Regions from separate parts of the Streptomyces sp. NPDC060028 genome, predicted to be linked through region 2. Evidence: riboswitches for the same ligand, from Rfam matches in the RefSeq annotation. Region 2 holds a riboswitch; the other holds the start of a gene.
The links. A riboswitch is a leader RNA that binds a small molecule or an ion and turns the genes downstream of it on or off. The one in region 2 is predicted to bind guanidine.
Positions count from the first base shown of each region.

Region 1: another riboswitch for guanidine. It lies ahead of ACFWBF_RS17505 (hypothetical protein); the one in region 2 lies ahead of ACFWBF_RS30675 (DMT family transporter).

Region 1 is NZ_JBHWVJ010000031.1:8,392-13,577, forward strand. Features, by position in the region: gene ACFWBF_RS17490 (MFS transporter) at 1-625, opposite strand, end outside; gene ACFWBF_RS17495 (LysR family transcriptional regulator) at 758-1,693, shown strand; gene ACFWBF_RS17500 (hypothetical protein) at 1,791-2,390, opposite strand; gene ACFWBF_RS17505 (hypothetical protein) at 2,493-3,011, opposite strand; guanidine-III (ykkC-III) riboswitch at 3,087-3,150, opposite strand; gene ACFWBF_RS17510 (dienelactone hydrolase family protein) at 3,370-4,119, shown strand; gene ACFWBF_RS17515 (helix-turn-helix domain-containing protein) at 4,146-5,186, opposite strand, start outside.
Region 2 is NZ_JBHWVJ010000086.1:4,989-10,174, forward strand. Features, by position in the region: gene ACFWBF_RS30665 (ABC transporter permease) at 1-156, opposite strand, end outside; gene ACFWBF_RS30670 (transglycosylase domain-containing protein) at 332-2,809, shown strand; gene ACFWBF_RS30675 (DMT family transporter) at 2,819-3,139, opposite strand; guanidine-III (ykkC-III) riboswitch at 3,172-3,250, opposite strand; gene ACFWBF_RS30680 (co-chaperone GroES) at 3,307-3,609, opposite strand; gene ACFWBF_RS30685 (DUF3618 domain-containing protein) at 3,675-3,992, opposite strand; gene bcp (thioredoxin-dependent thiol peroxidase) at 4,097-4,564, shown strand; gene ACFWBF_RS30695 (HNH endonuclease) at 4,713-5,186, shown strand, end outside.

The sequences.
Region 1 (5,186 bases), on a different contig from region 2:
CCTCCCGGCGCTCCGGCCGCGGCTCGTGCCCGCCCATCGCGCGGATGCCCAAGGCCGAGAGCAGGTAGCTGACCGCGTCGGCCACCACCGTCGCCACCGGACCGAGCAGCCCGATCGCCGCGCCGCCCAGCGGCGGTCCGATGATCGTGGTCGTCCAGGCCGTGGACTCGAATCGGGCGTTGGCGACGAGCAGGTCCTCGGCCGGCAGCAGCGTCTTCAGATACGCGCCGGAGGCGGCGCGGAAGGTGATGTCGCCCGCCGCGACGACGGCCGAGACCAGCAGGAGCTGCAGGAAGGTGAGCACGCCGAGCGCGAACGCGGTGGGGATGGTCAGCAGCGCGGCGCACCGCACCAGGTCCATCGCGATCAGCACCCGCCGCTTGCGGCGGAACTCCACCCACGGGCCGAGCGGCACCGCCACGGCCGCGCCCACCGCAGCCCCCACGGAGGCCAGCGCGGCGACCTCGGCCGAACCGGCGTGCAGCACCTGGATGGCGATCAGCGGGAACGCGCCGTAGGCGAGCCAGGTACCGAGCGCGCTGGTCCCGTACGCTCCCCAGAGCCACCCGAACCGCCGCCCCAGCCGATGTCCGAGCAGATGTCCCCGTCGGTTCCCGCTTCTCATGCCCCACGCCCCCGCCACTCACCCGCACAACCGATTCGCGATCGGAAGCATCAAAGCGGGCACCATACCCGGAGATCAAACAACCACGGGGCCGTCAGCCACAACCATTCGTTGTGGCCGTAGGGTGGCGGCATGGACCACGACACCGTCCGGACCTTCGTCGCCGCCGCCGACGCGGGGCAGTTCCAGGAGGCCGCCGTCGAGCTGGCGGTCACCCAGCAGGCTGTCTCCAAGCGCATCGCCGCGCTGGAGCGCAACCTCGGCGTGCGGCTGTTCACCCGCACGGCGCGCGGCGCCGAGCTCACCATCGACGGGCAGGCGTTCCTGCCCCACGCGCGCGAGCTGCTTCGCGTCGCCGAGCGCGCGGTCGCGTCCGTGCGCCCCGGCCGCCGTCCGCTGCGCGTCGACGTGATCGCCTCGCGCGTCGCGCCGTCCGGCCTGATGCGCGGCTTCCACCGCGCACACCCCGACATCGAGCTCGACGTGGTGATGCTGTTCGACATCGAGACGGCCATCGCCGCCCTGCGGTCCGGTGCGATCGACGCGTCCTTCCGCGCCGTCGCCGTCCCCGGCCGGCCTCTTCCCGAGGACATCGAGTCCGTCCGGGTGCTCGACGAGCCGCTCCAGCTCCTCACCGGCCCCGCCCACACGCTGGCGGGCGCCCGGTCGGTGACCGTCGCCCAGCTCGCCGGGCACCGGATCTGGATGCCCGGCGTCGTCCCCGGTACCGAGTGGGCCGCCTACTACGACGACCTCGTCGCCGCGTTCGGTCTCACCATCGAGGCGACCGGCCCCAACTTCGGCTCCGACGCGCTCCTCGACACCATCGCCGACACCCCGGCCCTGGCCACCTTCATGGGCGAGCAGACCCGCCTCGTCTGGCCCGCCGACCACGGCCTGCGCCGCATCCCGGTGACCGACCCGACGCCCGTCTATCCGCACTCGCTCCTCTGGCACCGCGACAACCCCCACCCGGCGCTGGCCACCCTCCGCGCGCACCTCGCCGCCAGAGCGGCCGGCCACGACGCCGCCGGGACCTGGGCGCCGGACTGGGTGATTCCGCGCTGAACGCCGCCGCGGGCCCGCAATCAGCGCGACCGGTTCGGTAAGCCGCCGTACGAACTCCTCGGCGGGCTCCTGACCGAGCTGCGCGACCCGAACGCTGTCAAGCGGACCGGACCTCGCGCTCGCCCAGCCGACGGGCCCGGGCCCGGTCGCAAAGCCAGGCACCCGTCCCCACCAGCACCGCCGCTCCCACCCCGTACAGGGGCAGCCACAGGGTCGTGGTGGCCGCGAGGCACTCGGCGACGGCCCTACGGCCCTGGATGTCCTGCGTGAACGCCAGGGCCGTGCCGTCACGGCCGGCCAGGTTACCGAGCGCGGCCTCCACCTGGAGGGCCTGGTACCTGCCCAGCAGCTCGCAGTCGCCGCGCGAGCCCGGCATCGGGAACAGCCAGGCCTGGCGCTGCAGCAGGGGGGCGAGTGCGACTGCCACGCAGAGGCCGATGACCAGCGCGTACGCGACGAGGCCGCGCATGTAGGCCGAGCGGATGTCGGGCGTCCACTGCGCCCGTCGCTGGAAGGCGAGCATCACCGCGAGGAGCGTTACCCCGATGAACGTGGCGAACCACTGCCACGAGCCCTGGGCGAGCGCGAACGTCAGCACTGCGGCGAGTCCGATGCCGATGACACCAGGGGCGGGAATGTCACTGCCCGCCGAGTCGGATGCCGGCCTCGGGGTCACTCGGGGGCTGGGATCACTCACGGGCCTCTCCTGCCGCGGGAGGCATCAGCATCCGCCGCGGGGCACCGCAGAGCTGGGCGCCATGCCGCACGGGCCGGGCTTCCCGCCCGGATGGCCCGCGTGTCACAGCCGCCAGTACGTACCCGCACGGGAATCGACGTGCACCACGTGTCGGCCGACGCGCACCACGTGGTGGTCCGGACCGGACCAGGAGCCGGTGGCACCCTCGGCGCCGGACATCGGGGTCCAGATCTCCAGGAAGGTACTGCCGTCCGGGTTGGTGCCCCGCTCGACGAGATCCGTACCCTCCCGCCGGAAGGTGCCGGTGTCTTCGCCGGGCTCGCCCGTGAGGTGGTGGAAGCGGACCCGGGAGCCGTCGAAAGACGTCGTACCGGCGAAACCCCGGCTGTCGGCGTAGTACGGGCCGGCCTGCAGCCACACCGCTTCACGTTCCTCGAGAAGGGGTCCGCCGTTGCGGCTGATGCCGCGCCGCAGCCAGGCGCCGTGCTCGGGCACCGGGACGCCAGGGCCGGGGCCGTCCGGAAAGCGGTCCGCCGGCCCCCGCTCCGGCTCAGGCGCGGTACGGCCCCCGGCGGCATGCGCGGTCGTCCGGTGGAGGCTGCGGGTGAGTGGCACGGTCATGGGGTTCGGCCCATCTTGCTCGACGAAGACGCTGCCGCGGTGCGGACAGCGGGCGGCGCTGCTCGTGCAGCACCGCGCGCGTCGTCGTGCGTAACCGGGTACGGCGCGTCTCGTCCGGGGCCGTGCATCCGGCCGCCGGACAACCTAGCAATGGAGGCGGCGGGCCGGGGCCCGGCCCGCGGTGACGTTCCTCACCCGCTTCCGGCCCTCGTGCATGGCCTCCGTTCAGGCACATCGACTCCGCGAGCCGAAACGGGGCACCCGCCTGCTTGGGTGATCGGCTACGTTGACCCCGGGTTGACCCCAACCCCTGGTAGGGGCTGTCTACTTGCATCAGCCCAGGGAAGGAAGATTCGCCATGCCCACCAAGAGGCTGCAGATACCCACCACCGAGGGCCGGGCCGATGCCTTCGCCGCCTTACCCGCCCGTGGCGAGCGGCACCCGGGGGTACTGCTGTACATGGACGCCATCGGCGTGCGGCCCGTGTTGGAGGAAATGGCCCGCACACTGTCCGAGCACGGTTACTACGTGCTCGTCCCCAACCTCTACTACCGGCACGGCCCGGCACCGGTGATCGAACTTCCCGCGTACCTGACGAAAGAGATACGGCCCGCGGTCTTCGCCCAACTGATGCCCTTGATCGAGGCGCACACCACCGAACGTGCCCTGCGCGACGCCGACGCCTTCCTCAGGTTCCTCACCACCCGGCCCGAGGTCAGCCCCGGACCGGTCGCCGTGATCGGCTACTGCATGGGCGCCGTCCTGGCGATGCGCACCGCAGCAGCCCACCCCGACCAGGTGGCGGCCGTCGCCGGATTCCACCCCGGCCCCTTGGTCACCGACGCGCCCGGCAGCCCGCACCGCCAAGTCCCCAAGCTGACCGCCCAAGTCCACCTCGGCCTGGCCGAAAACGACATGACGCCCGAAGCCATCAGCGAGCTCGACCAGGCCCTGGACGCCGCAGGCGTCGGCTACACCTCCGAGGTCTACCCCGGCACCGTCCACGGCTTCACCATGGCCGACACCGACGCCTTCAACCCCTCGGCGCTACAGCGCCACTGGGACCGCCTGCTGCCCCTCCTCGATCGCACCCTGGGCCGGCGCTGAGGCTCCGCGCACCGTACGGGGGCCGTTCAGCACACGCCGTGCTCGGGGAGGATCCAGCCGCGGTAGCGCTCCCGCCGCTCCTCGGCCACCGCCCCCGTTTCCCCGTGGGTGAGTCGACGCAGCAGCCGGGCCGCGCCTTCGGTGCCCGCCTCGACCTCCGTGCGCAGTTCGCCGACGAGGCGGTGCGCGAAGAGGAGGTGGGCCAGCTGCTCGGGGGCCCACCACGCGGAGGGGGGCCCGCCGCTGGCGATCAGGTTTCGCAGCAGGTCGAGGGCCTCGTGCAGCCGCCCGTGGTCGGCGAGCAGCTCCGTCAGGTGCTGTGCGGCCGGTACGCTCCCGCCGTCCGCCAGGGGCTTGACGATCTCCAGGGCTCGGTCCAGGTGTCCCTGCCGGGCGAGGAGCCGCGTCCAGCGGGCGACCGCGCGCCACATGCCGGTCGCCGCCAGGCCGGGCAGTTCGTCCAGCGGGCAGTGCTCCGCCCACTGTTCGCGGAGGTTGGGATCCCGGGCCGCGGCCGCGCGCAGGTGGTCGACGGCCTCCTCCTCGCGGCCATGTGCGAGGAGGATCTCGGCCAGCATCTTGCAGGCGTTGCTGTAGCCGGCCTCGACGAAGGGGCGCAGCACGGCGAGGGCCTCCTCGACGCGGTCCTCTTCCACCAACAGCTCGACCACCCGGTCGGCGGCCCCCCGCTCGGTGTGGACGTACGGCATGTAGAGCGCGATCGCCTCGCGGCGCCGGCCGCGCCGGGCCAGCAGCTCGGCCAGTCGTCCGGTCGAGTTCACCTGCCCGGCCGCCGCCCGGGCCCGTAGCGCTTCCTCGTCACCGAGCTCCGCCAGGAGGTCGGCCAGGTGACCGTCGGCGAAACGGTTGCCGTCGGCCGCCCACCGCCTCGCCACCTCGACCGCCTCGTCCGGGCGTCCCACGCGTACCAGCAGCTTCATCAGTTCCGGCTTCTCGCCCTGTGCCCCGAGTACCTCGATCGCCTCCTGCGCCCGGCCCCGGCCGGCGAGGAGCCCGGCCCACCGGGCCGTGGCCCGCGCCCTGCCGGGGTGCCAGTCCGCGTGCAC
Region 2 (5,186 bases):
GGGCCGCTCGTCCCACAGTGCGATGAACGTGTAGGCGAGGATGAAACCGAACGCGGTGTTGGTGAACACCCCCGCCGCGGTGGCCGTCCCGTAAGTGGCGTACCGCCGGAACCCTCCGGCCGCGACGGCCAGGTGAAGACGCACTCTCTGGCGCACCGTATCCCTCCGTATCCCACGTCGTTCCTACGTCGGCCAAAGCGCGCGAGCTTAGTGCGGAGGGGCGAGCCACGGAAACGATTTACGCCCCTCCGGAGCGGAATTCAGCGGCCATCGGGTAGACACCATGAGGTACAGATGTGGATGTTTCGTACGGCGCCGAGGAGTCCCGGAGATGAGCGACCAGTCACCACCCCCCGGCTGGACCCCTCGTGACCCGGACACCCCCGAAGAACCCCGGCCCGGGAAGGCCGGGGCGGCCGATCAGCCCATGGACCCCAAGCAGGCCACGAAGCCCAACAAGCCCAAGAAGGCCAAGAAGGCCGAGCGCGAACGGACCGGCTGGCGCCGCGCCCTCCCCACCTGGCGCATGGTCCTCGGCGGACTCCTGCTGCTCGCCCTGCTGCTGGGCGGCGCCCTCGTCGCCGGCTACCTGCTGGTCGACATCCCGCCCGCCAACGCCGCCGCCACCGCGCAGTCCAACCTCTACCTCTACGCCGACGGCACCCAGCTCGCCCGCGACGGCGAGGTCAACCGCGTCAACGTCCCGCTCTCGCAGATCCCGCGGTCCGTCCAGGAGACCGTACTGGCCGCAGAGGACCGGGACTTCTACTCCGAACGGGCGGTGGACCCCGCCGCGATGCTCCGCGCGGCCTGGAACACCGCGACCGGCAAGGGCACCCAGTCCGGCTCGACCATCACCCAGCAGTACGTCAAGAACTACTACCTGGGCCAGGAACAGACGATCAAACGCAAGGTCAAGGAGTTCTTCATCGCGATCAAACTCGGTCGCGAAAAGTCGAAGGACTACATCCTCGAGGGCTACCTGAACACCAGCTACTTCGGCCGCAACGCCTACGGCATCCAGGCCGCCGCACAGGCCTACTACGGCAAGGACGTCGGCAAACTCACCACCGCGGAAGGCGCGTACCTCGCCACCCTCCTCAACTCCCCCAGCGCCTTCGACGTCCTCGCCCACCCCCAGAGCCGCCCCCGCGCCGTCGCCCGCTGGAACTACGTACTCGACGGCATGGTCAAGAAGAACTGGATGACCGCCACCGAACGCGCGGCCACCACCTTCCCCGAACCCGGCAAGGTCCGCGCCGCCGCAGGGCTCTCCGGGCAGCGCGGCTACCTCGTCGAGGCCATCAAGGACTACATCGTCGAGAACAAGATCCTCGACGACAAAACCCTCGCCGAGGGCGGCTATCGCATCACCACGACCATCGACAAGCGCCGCCAGAACGCCATCGTCGACGCCGTCAACGACAAGATGGTCAGCGAACTCGACCCCGACAAGCGCAAGGCGGACCGCCTCGTGCGCACCGGCGCGGTCTCCATCGACCCGGCCACCGGCAAGGTCGTCGCCCTGTACGGCGGCATCGACTACACCAAACAGTTCGTCAACAACGCCACCCGCCACGACTACCAGGTGGCCTCCACCTTCAAGCCCTTCGTCTTCGCGGCCGCCGTGCAGAACAACTCCCGTACGCAGGAAGGCCGCACGATCACCCCGTACACGATCTACAACGGCGACAACAAGCGCCGCGTCGTCGGCACCCGGATCCGCTACGCACCGGAGAACGAGGGACAGCTCAGCTACGGGAACATCACCGTCAACACCGCCACCGACCTCTCCGTCAACACCGTCTTCGCGCAGATGGTCGTCGACGTCGGCACCGAGAAGGTCAAGAAGACCGCCATCGACCTCGGCATCCCCGCCGACACCCCGAACTTCGACCCGGGCCCGGCCATGGCGCTCGGCACCATGCAGGCCAGCGTCCTCGACATGACCCAGGCGTACGCGACCCTCGCCGCGCACGGCCGGCACACCCCGCACACCTTCCTGGAGAAGATCACCAAGGAGGGCGACACCATCGCCCTCCCGGACCGGGGCGCGAACGAGGCCGTCAGCCGCGAAGCCGCCGACACGACCACGTCCATGCTGGTCAGCGTCGTGGACAACGGCACCGGTACGGCCGCACTCGCCGCCGGGCACCCCTCCGCCGGCAAAACGGGCACCGGGGAACAGGACCGCTCCGCCTGGTTCGCGGCGTACACCCCGGACCTCGTCACGGTCGTCTCGATGATGGGCCAGGACCCGGACACGGGCACCCTGGAGTCCCTGTACGGCGCGCTCGGCGAGGCCCGTATCGGGGGCGGCGGCTACCCGGCCCGGATCTGGGCGCAGTACACGAAGACGGCCCTGGAGGGCACGGACCCGGTGGACTTCGACCTGGAACTCATGCCGGGCGCGGACCGGCCCCCGCCGCCGGTGATCCCCAACACCCCGCAGCAGACCCCGGACGACGACTCCTCGGCCCCGCCGGTACGGCCGAGCCCCCCGACCGGGGGCCAGACCCAGGGCGGGCAGAACAACGGAGGCCAGACCCAAGGGGGCCAGCACAACGGAGGCCAGAACAACGGGGGTCAGAACAACGGGGGTCAGAACACGGGCGGCCAGACCCAGGGCGGGCAGACGCAGGGCGGCCAAACACAAGGGGGCCAGACAAACGGCGGCCAGACAAACGGAGGCCAGACCGACGGAGGCCAGACCGACGGAGGCCAGACCGACGGCGGCGCCACAACCGGAAACCCGGCCGGCACCACCGAAGGCCTGCGCCCCCGCCCCCCGACGAACCTGCTCGAATAGCCCGGGTGCTCAGTGCCCGGAGGTCACCTTCAGGCCCACCACGGCGACCAGCAGCAGACAGATGAAGAAGATCCGCGCGGCGGTGACGGGCTCACCCATCACCGCCATGCCGAGCACCGCCGCACCGGCCGCACCGATGCCGACCCACACCCCGTACGCCGTACCGATCGGCAGGGTTTTGACGGCGACGGAGAGCAGCACCATGCTGGCGACGATTCCGGCGCCCGTGAACACACTGGGCCAGAGCCGGGTGAAGCCTTCGGTGAATTTCATGCCGATCGACCAGCCGACTTCGATCAGACCGGCGACGATGAGAAGAACCCAGGCCATGACAGGCACCTCCGGGACGAGAGCGAACGGGGGGTGCGTCGTCTTTGCGTCCAGCTACCCGGTACGGCGCGTCTCGTCGGGGGTTCCCCACCACCCTAGCAAAGGGCGGGCAAAGCACAAGAAAAAGGACCGGTGACCGTGGTCACCAGCCCTTCTCGCAGGTCAGATCAGAGGTACAGCCCGGTGGAGTCCTTCGACCCCTCCAGCCGCTCCGCGGCCACGGCGTGCAGGTCCCGCTCGCGCATCAGCACGTACGTCGCCCCGCGCACCTCCACCTCGGCCCGGTCCTCGGGGTCGTACAGCACCCGGTCGCCCGGCTCCACGCTGCGCACGTTCTGCCCGACCGCGACCACCTCGGCCCAGGCAAGCCGCTTGCCCACCGCGGCCGTCGCCGGGATCAGGATGCCGCCGCCCGAGCGCCGCTCACCCTCCGGCAAGTCGGACTTCACGAGCACGCGGTCGTGCAGCATGCGAATGGGGAGCTTGTCGTGCGTGGTGGTGTCGGTGATGTCGTCGCTCACGCCCCGAACCTACCTCAGCGCCTGCGCCGCACCGACAGCACCACCAGCCCGGCCACACCCACCGCGACCAGCGCGACAGGAACGATCCGCTCGACGCGCGGAGCCCCGTCCTCGTGGCGCAGCCCGTCGCGCACATCGGTCATCAGACGGTTCACGGCGACCACGGCACGCCCGGCTGCGTGGTCCACGATCCCGACGGCCCTCGCCTTGGCATCCCCAATGATCGTCTTCGGGTGCATGCGCACGCCGATCTCATCGAGCGTATCGGCGAGCTGCTCGCGCCTGCGGACGATGTCCGCCTCGATCTGTGCGGGGGTCCTGGCTTCCGACACCGCGCTGCCTCCGTCGTCGTGGTCTGTGGGGGCGTAGTCCGCCATGAACAGTCTGTCAGCTTAGTCTCGAGACATATCGATCCCCTCCCGAGGAGACTTCCGACATGAGCGAGCGACTTCAGCCGGGCGACACCGCCCCTGCCTTCACCCTGCCCGACGCGGACGGCAACAAGGTCTCGCTCGCCGAGCACAAGGGCCGCAAGGTGATCGTGTACTTCTACCCGACCGCCCTGACCCCGGGCTGCACCAAGCAGGCCTGCGATTTCACGGACAACCTGGACGTGCTGGCCACGGCCGGCTACGACGTCATCGGCGTCTCCCCCGACAAGCCGGAGAAGCTGGCGAAGTTCCGCGAGAAGGAGCACCTGAAGGTCACGCTGGTCAGCGACCCGGACAAGGAGACGCTGACCGCATACGGCGCGTACGGCGAGAAGAAGCTGTACGGCAAGACGGTCACGGGCGTCATCCGCTCCACGGTGGTCGTGGACGAGGAGGGCAAGGTCGAGCACGCCTTCTACAACGTGAAGGCCACGGGCCACGTAGCCAAGATCATCAAGGACCTGGGAATCTGACCACCCCCTCCCTCCCGAACGCAGCGGCCCGCCCCCATCCGGCGCGGGCCGCTCCGCTTATCGGACGAAACAACCCGTAACCGTCCGACTATCGGTCCGTTACCCCATACGAGAGCCGCGCACGCGGCCGGGGACGGAGGGACACGGGATGCCGACCAGCCCGTACACGAAGGAACGCCTGGCGGCGGCGGCCAGCACGTCACGCACGCTGACGGAGGCGCTGGAACAGCTGGGGGTGGACCCGAAGAGCGGGTCGAGGCGGTACCTGTACGACCGCATGCGGAAGCTCGGGGTGAACGTCGCGCACTTCGAGCGGGAGGGGGAGAAATGGACGAGAGAGGTCTTGGAGGACGCGGTCGCCCTCTCGAAGAACATGTGTGAGGTACTGCGGCGCCTCGGGCTCGAGGTCGTGGGCGGTCACCACACCCACATCAGCCGCAAGGTGAAGGCATTCGGCATAGACACCTCGCACTTCGCGCCGACCTCCCTGGCGGGGCGGCCCAAGACGAGGCGAACCCCGGAGGCGATCCTCGTCAAGCAGAACGGGCCTCATACCCGCCGAGCTCAGAGTGAACATCTGAAGTGGGCGCTCAGCGCACTGGGTGTACCCGAACAGTGCGCA